Regions from separate parts of the Nonomuraea sp. NPDC050310 genome, predicted to be linked through region 2. Evidence: riboswitches for the same ligand, from Rfam matches in the RefSeq annotation. Region 2 holds a riboswitch; each other region holds the start of a gene.

Evidence for each region. A riboswitch is a leader RNA that binds a small molecule or an ion and turns the genes downstream of it on or off. The one in region 2 is predicted to bind cyclic di-AMP.
Region 1: it holds a riboswitch for cyclic di-AMP, as region 2 does, so the genes downstream of both, AB0I67_RS36660 (hypothetical protein) here and AB0I67_RS39270 (hypothetical protein) in region 2, are expected to answer to the same signal.
Region 3: it holds a riboswitch for cyclic di-AMP, as region 2 does, so the genes downstream of both, AB0I67_RS21850 (C40 family peptidase) here and AB0I67_RS39270 (hypothetical protein) in region 2, are expected to answer to the same signal.

The regions. Positions count from the first base shown of each region.
Region 1 covers NZ_JBFAKP010000024.1:117,797-121,997, reverse strand. The annotation lists gene AB0I67_RS36670 (DeoR/GlpR family DNA-binding transcription regulator) at 1-548, shown strand, start outside; gene galT (galactose-1-phosphate uridylyltransferase) at 545-1,606, shown strand; cyclic di-AMP (ydaO/yuaA leader) riboswitch at 1,674-1,810, shown strand; gene AB0I67_RS36660 (hypothetical protein) at 1,814-2,758, shown strand; gene AB0I67_RS36655 (DinB family protein) at 2,859-3,353, shown strand; gene AB0I67_RS36650 (site-2 protease family protein) at 3,356-4,201, opposite strand, start outside.
Region 2 covers NZ_JBFAKP010000030.1:27,281-31,481, forward strand. The annotation lists gene AB0I67_RS39265 (alpha/beta hydrolase) at 1-761, opposite strand, end outside; gene AB0I67_RS39270 (hypothetical protein) at 926-1,747, opposite strand; cyclic di-AMP (ydaO/yuaA leader) riboswitch at 1,938-2,073, opposite strand; gene AB0I67_RS39275 (NADP-dependent oxidoreductase) at 2,264-3,214, shown strand; gene AB0I67_RS39280 (DUF5302 domain-containing protein) at 3,330-3,533, opposite strand; gene AB0I67_RS39285 (lactate 2-monooxygenase) at 3,583-4,201, opposite strand, start outside.
Region 3 covers NZ_JBFAKP010000009.1:7,307-11,507, reverse strand. The annotation lists gene AB0I67_RS21860 (substrate-binding domain-containing protein) at 1-733, opposite strand, end outside; gene AB0I67_RS21855 (ROK family transcriptional regulator) at 799-1,953, shown strand; gene AB0I67_RS21850 (C40 family peptidase) at 1,937-2,395, opposite strand; cyclic di-AMP (ydaO/yuaA leader) riboswitch at 2,540-2,678, opposite strand; gene AB0I67_RS21845 (3-isopropylmalate dehydrogenase) at 2,779-3,828, shown strand; gene AB0I67_RS21840 (branched-chain amino acid aminotransferase) at 3,974-4,201, shown strand, end outside.

The sequences.
Region 1 (4,201 bases), on a different contig from region 2:
CGGAGAAGGAGGCGATCGCGCGCGCCGCGGCCCGTCTCGTCCGGCCCGGCACCGCCGTCGCGCTCTCGGCCGGCACCACCAACTGGGCGCTGGCCCACCACCTGATCGAGGTCCCGGACCTCACGATGATCACCAACTCGATCCAGGTGGCCGAGGTCTTCCACCGCAACCAGCGCGACGACCGCACGGTCGTGCTCACCGGCGGCGTCCGGACCCCCTCCGACGCCCTGGTCGGCCCGGTCGCCGTCGCCGCGCTGCGCACGCTGCACGTCGACACCCTCTTCCTGGGCGTGCACGGCATGAGCGTGCGCGCCGGATTCACCACCCCCAACCTGCTGGAGGCGGAGACCAACCGCGCGCTGGTGCAGTGCGCCGGGCGCCTGGTCGTCCCCGCCGACCACACCAAGTGGCAGACGGTGGGCATCAGCACCATCGCCGAACTGTCCCAGGCCGACGTCGTCATCAGCGACGCGCGCCTGGACGCCGAGGCGCGCCGGGACCTGGCCGAGCGCGCCGGAGAACTGATCATCGCGGAGGAAGCGTCGTGAAGCGCACCATCACTCACCTGGCCGACGGCAGGGAGCTGATCTACTACGACCGGCGCGACGACGCCGACCGGTCCGCGATCGACCGCCGCCGCCTCGATCCCCGCCCGCTCGCCTCCGAGCTGCGCTACGACCCGCTCACCGAGGAGTGGGTGGCCATCGCCGGCCACCGCCAGAGCCGCACCTTCCTGCCGCCCGCCGACGAGTGCCCGCTGTGCCCGTCGACCGCGGCACGCGCCTCCGAGATCCCGGCGAGCGAGTACGACGTGGTGGTCTTCGAGAACCGCTTCCCCTCCTTCTCCACCAACCTCGGCGACTACCCCCAGGTCGGCGGCCTGAGCGAGGTGCGACCCGGCGTGGGCCGCTGCGAGGTGGTCTGCTTCACCTCCGAGCACGACTCCAGCTTCTCCCAGCTCAGCGACGAGCAGGTCGAGCTGGTCATGGAGGCCTGGGCCGACCGCACCGCCGAGTTGTCCACGATCGAGGGCGTCGAGCAGGTCTTCTGCTTCGAGAACCGCGGCGAGGAGATCGGCATCACCCTCCCCCACCCGCACGGGCAGATCTACGGCTACCCGTACGTCACGCCGCGCACCCGGCTGCACCTGGCCGCCGCGGCCAAGCGGCCCACGCTCTTCGCCGACGTGCTGGCCGCCGAGCAGGCCGGGCCCCGGGTGGTCGCCGCCAACGAGTTGTGGACCGCCTTCGTGCCGGCCGCGGCGCGGTGGCCGTTCGAGGTGCACCTGTACCCGCATCGCCAGGTGCCGGACCTGCCGGCGCTCACGGCCGAGGAGCGGGCGGCGTTCGCGCCGCTCTACACCTCGGTGCTGCGGGCCTTCGACGGGCTGTTCGGGTTGCGCATGCCGTACATCGCGGGCTGGCACCAGGCGCCGGTACGGCAGGGCCGCGAACTGGCCTACCTGCACCTGGAGCTGTTCTCGGTCCGGCGGGCGCCCGGCAAGCTGAAGTACCTGGCCGGATCGGAGTCGGGGATGGGCGCGTTCGTCAACGACGTACCGCCGGAGGAGGCGGCCCGACTGCTTCGATCACAGGTAGATCACTAAGCGATCTCGGCTTGGAGTCGCGTTACCTTGGTTTTACCGTTAGTATCCCTCTCGCAACGGCTGTCACAGCCGTCGCACGCCTAATCCCGGGCGCGTCGCCCGGGAGCCGGGGACCCATCGCACCCTGGGGTGAATCCACTTCGGTGGTAGGGCATCTCCTGCCCGAACCCGTCAGCTAACCCGGCCGGCAGAAGGAGAGGAAGGTTCGTGGCGGCCAAGTCCGCGATGGTCACCGCGGGGATTCTCACCGCGGTCGCACTCACCTTCGGCACGTTCCCCGCCGTCGCCGCGCCCAAGCCCACCGAGCCGGAGCTCCGCGCCGAGCTGGTGAAGCTGAACAAGAAGGCCGACAAGCTCATCGAGGCCTACAACGCCAAGCGCGTCTCGCTGGGCAAGGCCCAGAGTGCGGAGAAGGCGGCCAAGGCCCGGCTGGCCCAGGCCGAGGCGCAGCTCGCCGAGGCCGAGAAGCTCATCACCCAGCTCGCCGAGATCCAGTACCAGAACAACGGCTCGCTGCCGCCCTTCATGCCGACCGACGCCGTCGGCGCCGCCGTCTTCGACGCGGTGACCGACCAGCAGCAGGCGGCCATCCAGGGCGTGCAGGCCACGCGGGACGCCAAGAAGCTCGCCGCCGACCAGGCCTCGACGCTGGCGGTCACGATCAAGAAGGAGAGCACCGAGCTCGCCGCCCAGCGCGACGAGGCGGAGAAGCTCATCTCCGACATCAAGAAGAAGCTCGTGGAGCTCGTCCCGTACGGCACGGGCCGCCGCTCCGACGGCTCCTTCGCGCCCGAGCTGCCCAGCGGGTCGGACAACATCACCCCGCGCACGCGGCTGATGCGGGCGGAGATCCAGAAGAACTTCAACCTGCAGTACACCGTCGGCTGCTACCGCGTGGACGACAGCGGCGAGCACCCGCTCGGCCGGGCCTGCGACTTCATGATGAGCAGCGGCGGCGCCATGCCCTCCAACGCCGGCAACGCGCTCGGCGACCAGGTCGCCGCGTGGGCGATCAAGAACATGGACAAGCTGGGCGTCAAGTACGTGATCTGGAAGCAGCGGATCAACCAGGGTTCGGGCTGGCGGGCCATGTCCGACCGTGGCAGCATCACCGCCAACCATTACGACCACGTGCACATCTCGATGCTCTGAGACGTGGTGCGCCCGGGCATCTGGCGCGGAGGCCCGGGCGCATCGCCCCCTGCAAACCGGTACAGCATCGCCCCCTGCAAACCGGTACAAATGGGGGACTATGCAACGTACTGAGCCTCCCCATGTCGCCCCCGAAGCCGAGACCCTGACCGGTTTCCTCGACTACCAGCGCGAGACCCTGGCCTGGAAGTGCTCCGGCCTGACCGACGAGCAACTCGCCACCCCCGCCGTCGAGCCCTCCTCCATGTCCCTCCTGGGCCTGCTGCGGCACCTGGCCGACGTGGAGCGCGGCTGGTTCCGGCGGGTGATCGCCGGCGAGGACGCCCGGGCCCGGCACTGGCGCGAGGACGACCGGGACGCCGCCTTCCACGAGGCCGCCTCCGACACCTACGAGGCGGCCTTCGCCGCCTGGCAGGAGGAGATCGCCCGGTCCAGGAAGATCCTCGCCGAGCGCGCCCTCGACGACGTGGTCGCCCACGACGGCGACCGGTTCACCGTGCGCTGGATCGTGGTGCACATGATCGAGGAGTACGCCCGCCACAACGGCCACGCCGACCTGCTGCGCGAGCGGATCGACGGGGCCACCGGCGAGTAGCCTCAGCCCGCCAGGCGGACCGGGTTGACCAGGTCGGCGTAGACCAGCAGACCGGCCATGAACATCATCAGGAACGCCAGGGCGTAGGTCAGCGGCAGGACCTTGGCCACGTCGACGTGGGCGGGCTCGGGCCGGCGCGTGATCCTCGCGAAGCCGCGCTTGAGCCCCTCCCACAGGCCGCCCGCGATGTGGCCGCCGTCCAGCGGGAGCAGCGGGATCAGGTTGAACATGCCGACCGCCAGGTTGAACATGGCGATCAGGTTGACGTAGAAGAGCAGCTTGTTCTCGATCGGGGTGTCGAGGGTGGCGATCTCGCCGCCGATGCGGCCGATGCCGACCACGCCGATCGGCCCGTTGGGGTCGCGCTCCTCGCCGGAGAAGGCCGCGTGCCAGACGCCGACCATGCGGTTGGGCAGGTTGACCAGCGACTCGCCGACGCGGGCGATCATGCCGCCCATCTCGCTGACGGTGTAGCCGATGCTCTGCCGCTCGACGACCGCCTGCGGCTTGACGCCCAGGTAGCCGACGACCTCGGTCTTCTTGGCGTCGTCGAGCTTGGGCATCTCCTGGGCGATCAGGTTGACCTTGAGGTCCTGGCGCTGCCCGGCCCGCTCGATGCCGAGGGTGACCTGGGCGGCTCCGGCGCTCCTGATGTTGCCCTGGATCTCCTCCCAGGCGCTGATCGGGCGGCCGTTGAAGGCGACGATCCTGTCGCCGGGCTGCAGGCCGGCCAGGATCGCGGGGGTCTTGGCGTCGGCCGGGGTGCACTGGCGGTTGGGGTTCTTCGTGAGCTCGGCGGTCGGGATGACGCACTGCGGCATCTCGGCCACCACCGGCTTGGCGGTGGC
Region 2 (4,201 bases):
ATGGCCTCGGCGGTCGCCTGGCCCCCGGCGAGCTGGATCAGCGGATCCTGCTCGCCGTGCAGGACCAGGGTGGGCACGTCGAGCTTGGCCAGCCGTTCGGTACGGTCGCCCGAGGCGAGGATGGCGGCGAGCTGGCGGCTGACGCCGGCCGGGTCGTGGCCGCGGTCGAAGCTGAGGCCGGCGCGGCGGGCGATGCGCTCGGCGTCCAGCCCGAAGCCCGGCGAGCCCAGGACCTTCCAGGCCGTCAGGGCTCCGGCGATCGCCTCCTCGCGGGTGCGGGCGGGCGGCGACAGCAGGGCGGCGCTGGCCTCGGGAGTGGGCGGGCCGGCCTTGCCCGGGGTGGACATGATCGAGGTGAGGCTGAGCACCCGGGAGGGGTGCGAGAGGGCCAGTTCCTGGGCGATCATGCCGCCCATCGAGGCGCCGGCCACGTGCGCGGCGGGCCAGCCCAGGGCGTCCATCAGCGCGGCGGCGTCGTCGGCGAGGTCGGACAGCAGGTAGGCGGGCTGGAACGGGGCTCCGGAGAGCGCGGCGGCCAGGTCGGGCGGGCCGGCCTCGTGCAGGTGGGTCGACAGGCCGACGTCGCGGTTGTCGTAGCGCACCACGTGGTGGCCGCGGTCGGCCAGCAGGGCGCAGAACTCGTCGTCCCAGAGGATCATCTGGGCGCCCAGGCCCATGATGAGCAGGAGCGGGCGGCCCTCGGGGGAGCCGAAGCTCTCGTAGGCGATCTCGATGCCGTTCGCGGGTACGGTCGTGGTCACGGGGAACAGAATGACATTCTGGTAGCCCGCCGTAAAGGGACCCCACCGCGAGGAGGGAGGGCCGCCGTGAAGAGGCCCTCACACATGCAGGAAAAGGAAGAGGCCCGGTGCCGTGAGGGGGATCACGGTGCCGGGCCTCTTCAGGAGGGGGGTTCGAGGAAGGTCTACTGGCGGACGAGCTTGCGCACGCGGTCGCGACCGAGGTACGCGCCGCCGCCGAGCACGGCCAGGCCGCCGACGAGCAGGACGCCGCCCCAGTTGTTGCCGTTGGCGTCTTCCTTGACGGCCATGGTCTTCAGGTCCGCGGAGGTGGCCTCCTTGGCCGGCTGCTCGGCCGGGACCGCGGCGGCGGCCACGACGGGCTCCTGGCCCTCGGGCTCCTGGTCCTTCTTCGGCTCGGTCTTCTTCACCAGCGGGATGGGCTTGGCCGGGTTGCTGTCCTTGCGGCCCCACGCGCCGGTGGAGAAGGCGACCGGGTGGTTCTTCTTGCCGACGCCGTCGCCCCACTTGGTGATGACGTACTGCACCTTGGCGTGGCCCTCGCCGCCGACGCCCTCGACCGAGAGCGAGCTGTCGTTGAAGGTGCCGCCCAGCAGGTAGGCGAAGGTCTTGGCGTCCAGGTCGAGCATGATGCCGCGGTTGGACGGGTTGCCGGGACCGCGGTCGCCGACGAAGAACGGGGCCTTCTTGCCCTTGTAGACGACGTAGCCCTCGGTGAACAGGGGCCAGCTCGGGCTCGCGGCCATGCCCTTCTGCATGGGCTTGCCGCTGGCCGGCAGGCCGGTGTCGCCGTTGCGGCCGGAGGAGTCGTCCCAGTAGTAGGACGCGGTGGTGGTGCCCTTGAGCAGGATCTGCTTCTGCTCCTGCTTGGCCACCGGAGTGAGCTGCACGGAGTCGGCGTGGGCGGGGACGGTCATGGCCATGAGGCCGGCCAGCGCACCGGAAGAGAGCAGGGTGAAAGCGCGCATGCCAAAACGGGCGGTCATGAAAAGCGAAAGTCCTTCGTGCGGAGACAGGGGCAGCGCCTGATCAATGAAGGGCGTAGCCGGGCAAAAAGGGGATGCCGACGGTCGCTACGCGAGGCGCGAAAAGATCAGTTGGTGTTGCGGTGGGGTATCAGTACCCGAGTGCCGATACGGCGCGGCCGGAGAATCTGTCACGGTGCTGCACTGGCTGTTGTCCTCTCCATCTCGCCTACCGGGTTAGCTGACGGGTTCGGGCGTGGAGATGCCCTACCGACGATGCGTCGGATTCACCCCAGATAAGTGGGTCCCCGGTTCCCGCGCGGCGCGGGATTCGGCGTCTGCCCTGCTGAGCGGGCTCCTGACTCAATGGACATTAGGCCAAGAAACGGGCAAAAGCAAAACTAAACCCATGATTAGGGCAGAAGATCTACCTTGGATGCCCACGAAACTCCAGGTCCACCCCGCCTCCCGAGTGGCCGGAACGCCTTTGATTACATGGGTTTCATCCCCCTCAAATGCGATCATTGAGGAGGAATCATGAAAGCGGTGGCTATCACCCGATTCGGCGAGCGTCCTGAGGTCATGGAAGTGCCCGTTCCGACGCCTGGACCAGGGCAGGTCCTGGTGCGGATGTACGCCGCCGGGCTGAATCCCTTCGACTGGAAGGTCACCGACGGGCTGCTGAAGGACGTGGTCCCGCACGCCTTCCCGCTCGTCATGGGCAACGACGGCGCGGGCGTGGTCGAGGCGGTCGGGGAGGGCGTCACCGAGCTGCGTCCGGGCGAGGAGGTCTACGGGCAGTTCATGAGCCTGTCCACCGGGGGCGGCTCCTTCGCCGAGTTCGCCGTCGCCAAGGCCGGCTCGGTGGCCAGGGCGCCCAGGGGGCTCACGCTGAGCCAGGCGGCGGCGGTGCCGACGGCCTCGATGACCGCCTACAACCTGGTTAAAGAAGCGCGGGTGGACGCAGGGCAGACGGTGCTCGTCGTCGGCGCGACCGGCGGCGTCGGGCAGGGCGTGGTCCAGTTCGCCGACGCGCAGGGGGCCAGGGTCGTGGCCACCGCGACCGCGGACCTGGCTCCGCTGGTGCGTGAGCTGGGGGCCGACGAGGTGATCGACCACACCGCCTCACCCGTGGCGGACCAGGTGCGGGCGTTGCATCCGGAGGGCCTGGACGTGCTCTTCGACCTGGTGCAGGACGCGGGCGGCTTCGAGGCGGCCACCGATCTGCTGCGTCCCGGCGGCATGGCGCTGACCACCCAGGGCGTGGCGGACGTGGACGCGCTGGCCGAGCGGGAGGTGCACGCGGTCAACTTCCAGAACAGCGCGAGCGTGGTGCTGCTGGAGACGCTGGCCGACCTGCTGGACGCCGAGCGCTACCGGGTGCGGGTCGACGTGGAGGTGCCGCTCGACCAGGCGGCGGAGGCCGTGGCCCGCAACCGGGCGGGGCTGGCCAGGGGCAAGACGGTGATCAAAATAGCCGGGACATGACCAACGGAAAGTGTGAGCAAAGTCGCCCGAGCCCGGCGCGCAGCGAGGGCGAGCGAAGTCGCCAGGACATGACGAAGGGGTGTGGCCAGGGCCACACCCCTTCGGTCCGGGCGCATCAACCGCTCTTGCGCCGGAACGAACGCTTGTTGGCGGCCGGGCCATGGGCGCCATGGATCTTGGACGGATCCTTGCCCCTGCCACCGGCCTCCGCGCTGGCGTGCTGGTTACGCTTGGCCTCCAGCGCCTCGCGGAACTTGCGCTTCATCTCATCTTCCGGCGAGTCAGAGCTCGACTCGGGCTCAGCCTGGGAATCAGTCATGAGGACCTCCTGGTGTAGGGGACATCCGAAGTTTCCCACGAGCGCCCAGTCAGTGCGACATCGGGCCGCCGGTCACCAGGCCCGCGAGGTCGCCGGGACCGGAGTGGCCGGACAACGCGAGGGTGATGTCCAGCTCGCCCAGCAGGCAGCGCAGCACGTGTTCCACGCCCTCCTGGCCGCCGAGGGCCAGGCCGTACAGCACCGGGCGGCCGACGAGCACGGCCCGCGCGCCGAGCGCGAGCGCCTTGACCGCGTCGGCGCCGGTGCGGATGCCGGAGTCGAAGAGCACGGTCAGCCGCTCCCCCACCGCCTCGGCGATCCGCGGGAGCGCGTCCAGGGCGGCGATGCCGCCGTCCACCTGCCGGCCGCCGTGGTTGGAGACCACCACGCCGTCCACGCCGTGCTCGGCGGCCAGCAGCGCGTCCTCGGCCGAGACGATGCCCTTGAGCAGGATCGGGCCGTCCCAGTGCGTGCGCAGGAACGGCAGGTCGGCCCAGGTCAGCCCCGGGTTGCCGAACAGGCCCGCCCAGCGCAGCACCGGGTTGTCCACGCCGGCGAAGGTCGGGTCGGTGAGGTAGTTGGCCAGCCCGGCGCCGCTGAGGAAGGGCAGGTAGCCCCGGTCGAGGTCGGCCGGCCGCCAGCCGAGCAGCCCGGTGTCGAGGGTGACG
Region 3 (4,201 bases), on a different contig from region 2:
TCATGGCCGCGATGGCGCCGCCCGCCATGCCGTCGTTGGCGCTCAGCACGCCGACGATCCGGTCCTTGCCCAGGGCGGTGATGGCCTGCTCCATCTGCTGCTGCGCCTTGTCGGGGCTCCAGTCGGGGGTGTCGAACTCCCGCCCGACCTTGACCTTGCCCTCCAGGACGCTCTTGGCGCCCTTCTTGTAGTCGGCCGAGCTGGGGTCGGTGGGGGAGCCGTGGATCATCACGATCTCGCCCTGGCCGGCCACGCCCTTGGCGGTCATCGCCTCCAGCAGCGCCCGGCCCTGCATCTCGCCGACACGGACGTTGTTGAAGGAGACGTAGTAGGCGTAGTCGATGCCGGAGATCAGCCGGTCGTAGGCGATCACCGGGACCTTGCGCTGCTTGGCCTGGTTGACCAGGGGCGCGACCGCGCCGGCGTCCACGGCGTCCAGGACGATCACGTTCGCGCCCTGCGCCAGGGCGGCTTCGACCTGCTGTTGCTGCTTGGCGGCGTCCTGGTCGGCGTTGCCGTACAGGAGCTCGCAGTCGGGGCAGAGCTGCTTGACCTTGGCCTCGAACAGCGGGCGGTCGAAGGCTTCGTAGCGGGTGGTCTTGGACTCCGGCAGGAACAGCGCGATCTTGCTGGTCTTGCCGGCCTCGCTGTTCTGGCCTGCCGTACCGGACCCGCAGGCGGTCAGCAGGGCGGCGGCTAAGCAGAGTGCTCCCAGGGCGGCTGTGCGGTGCATCGCCCCTCCTCTCCTATTTGGTAAGAAAGGTAATTTACTATCAACGCGTTGGCTAGACTTCCGCTGTGCTGGGGAATCCGCGGCTGCTCCGCGTGCTGAACGAGCGGCAGCTCCTCGATCGGCTGGCCGCCCACGGTCCCGCCGCGCGCGCGGACCTGGCGAAGGCGACCGGCCTGTCCAAACCGACCGTCTCCGCCGTGCTGGCCGGGCTGGAGGAGGACGGCCTCGTGCACCTGGTGGGCGAGGTCCTGGGCCGGCCCGGGCCGGTCAGCTCGCTGTACGACCTCAACGCCGCCGCCCGGCACGTGGCGGGCATCGACATCGGCCGCGACTGGATCCGGGTGGCCGTCGCCGACCTGCGGGCCGCCTTCGTCGGGCGGACCGACGCACGCAACACCGCCCGCACCTCCGCCGAGCTGGCCGCCTGCGTGGCCGAGCTGACCCGGCAGGCCGCCGCCGAGGCCGGGGTCGAGTGGTCCTCGATCGCCTGCGCAGTGGTCGGGGCGCCGGGCGTCTACGACCCCGCGGCCGGGCTGCTCTCCCTCGCCCCCAACCTGCCCGGTCCTGACCTGGGCGAACGGCTGGCCGCCGCGCTCGGCGTCGAGCTGGTCATCGAGAACGACATCAACCTCGCCGCGGTCGGCGAGATGGCGTACGGCGAGGGCCGCGGCAAGGTCAACTTCGCGCTGGTCTCGGTCGGCACCGGCGTCGGGATGGGCATCGTCATCAACGGCGAGCTCTACGTCGGCGCCCGCGGAGCGGCCGGCGAGGTGTCCTACCTGCCGGCCGCCGAGGCGCCCGAGGGCGACGAGACCCTGGAGCGCGGCGCCACCGAGACGGTCGCCGCCGCGCCCGGCGTGGTGCGCGCCGCCCAGGCCGCCGGGCTGCTGCTGGACAGCGCCCGCGAGGTCTTCGCCGCCGCGGCAGGGGGCGACCCGGTCGCGTTGTCGGTGGTCGACGGCGAGGGCCGGCGGATCGGCGGGCTGCTGGTCGCGGTGGCGGCCGTGCTCGACCCGGAGGTGATCGTGCTCACCGGCGGCGTCGGGCACAACCTTGACCTGCTCGGGCGCTCCATCCAGCGGCGGATCGCCGAGCTGGGGCCGCTGCGGCCCCAGGTGGTGGCCAGCGCGCTGGGCGACAGCGGGGTGCTGCTGGGCGCGGTCGCCCACGCCAAGGCCCGGGCCTGGGAGCTGATCTTCGAGCTCAGAGGCTCGCGGTAGGCATCGTCTCGGCGGGCTTGGCCTTCTGCTTCAGCAGGGCCGCCCAGAGCGCGACGCCCTTGGGGTCGGGCCGGACCGCGCCGACGAAGGCGCCGCGCCGCCAGCCGCTGAGCCGCTCCTCCTTGACCACGTCACCGGAGTGCGGGGCGTGCACCATGTACCCGGGGCGGCTGATCATGCCCACGTGCCCGAGGCCGGAGAAGAAGACCATGTCGCCCGGCTTGAGCTCCTTCCAGGAGATCTTCCTGCCGAAGGCGGAGTACTGCTGGGCCGCGGTGCGGGGCAGCTCGATGCCCGCGCTCTCGTAGGCGCGGAGCATGAGTCCGGAGCAGTCGTAGCCGCGGTCGGAGGTCCCGCCCCAGACGTACGGCACGCCCCGCTTGGACATGGCGTAGGCGAGGGCCTTCTTCCAGGCGGGCGGCTTGACGGCCCGGTCGCGCACCTCCTTGACCTGGGCGGCGTCCAGTGTGATGCTGGCGGCCTTCTCCGGCGTGCTGCCCGCGCCGGCCGAGGCGTGGGCCGGGGCCGGGGTGGCGGCGAGCGCCAGCGGGAAGGCGAGGGCGGCGAGAACGAGGCGAGACAGGGGAGGGTCCTTCCACGCGGCCGACCGGGTTAGCTGACGGGCTCGGGCCTGGAAGTCGGCCCTACACGAAGGGATTCGCCCCATGAAGAAAGGTGGGTCCCCGGCTCTGTCACGGACGTGACGGATTAGGCTCGTGGGACTCTAACGAAAGGGTCAAAAGGTCGCAAATCGGACAAAAAGTAGTGTCCGCCTTTTGAGATAGGTTGTTCGCAGGGCGAGACAGGGGGGTAGGGTACGTTCTCATGGAGTCGCGCAACATTCGTCTGGCCGTGATCCCCGGAGACGGGATCGGCACCGAAGTCGTCGCCGAAGGACTGAAGGTCCTCAACGCGACCGGTGTCAAGATCGAGACCACCCACTACGACCTGGGTGCCGCTCGCTACCACCGCACCGGCGAAGTGCTGCCCGACGCCACCCTCGACGAGCTGCGCGGCTACGACGCGATCCTGCTCGGCGCGGTCGGCGACCCCAGCGTGCCGCCGGGCGTCCTGGAGCGCGACCTGCTGCTCAAGCTCCGCTTCGAGCTCGACCACTACGTCAACCTCCGGCCCGTGAAGCTGTTCCCGGGCGTCGAGACGCCGCTGGCCGGCGTCGCGCCGGAGGACATCGACATGGTGGTCGTCCGTGAGGGCACCGAGAGCCTCTACGCGGGCGCCGGCGGCGTGCTGCGCAAGGGCACCCCGCACGAGATCGCCACCCAGGAGTCGCTCAACACCGCCTTCGGCGTGGAGCGCGTGGTCCGCTACGCCTTCGCCAAGGCCGCCGAGCGGCCCCGCAAGAAGCTCACCCTGGTCCACAAGACCAACGTCCTCACCTTCGCCGGCGACCTGTGGGCCCGCACCGTCAAGCGGGTCGCCGCCGACTTCCCCGAGGTCACCACCGACTACCAGCACATCGACGCCGCCTCGATGTTCTTCGTCACCGACCCCGGCCGCTTCGACGTGATCGTCACCGACAACCTCTTCGGCGACATCATCACCGACATCGGCGCCGCCATCGCCGGTGGCATCGGCCTGGCCGCCAGCGGCAACGTCAACCCCGACCGCACCGCGCCGAGCATGTTCGAGCCCGTCCACGGCAGCGCGCCCGACATCGCCGGCCAGGGCAAGGCCGACCCGACCGCGACCATCCTCTCCATCGCCATGCTCCTCGAGCACCTCGGGCTGACCGCCGAGGCCGAGCGCGTCGAGCAGGCCGTCGCCGCCGACATCCTCGAGCGGAGCGGCGGCCGGGTGCGCGGCACCCAGGAGATCGGTGACGACATCACCGCACGAGTAGCCGGCGGCGCCTAGCCGTACCCGGCCGGGCGCCCTTCGCGCTCCGGCCTGCCTGCCCTACGAACGCCTGGTGGCCGCAGCCACCAGGCGTTTTTGGTATAGATGCCGCTACATCCCAGATACTGGACATAAGCCCGCCTCGCGAAAGAAGGACTCCGCCATGACGCTCAGCTTCGACGTGCAACTCTCCGACCGCGCGCGCACCGCGGCCGAGCGCGACCAGATACTCGCGGCGCCCGGCTTCGGTCAGCACTTCACCGACCACATGATCTCGATCGACTTCACTGAGGAGCTCGGCTGGCACAACGCGCGGCTCGAGCCGTACGGGCCGTTGACGCTCGACCCGGCGACCTCGGTCTTCCACTACGCGCAGGAGCTCTTCGAGGGG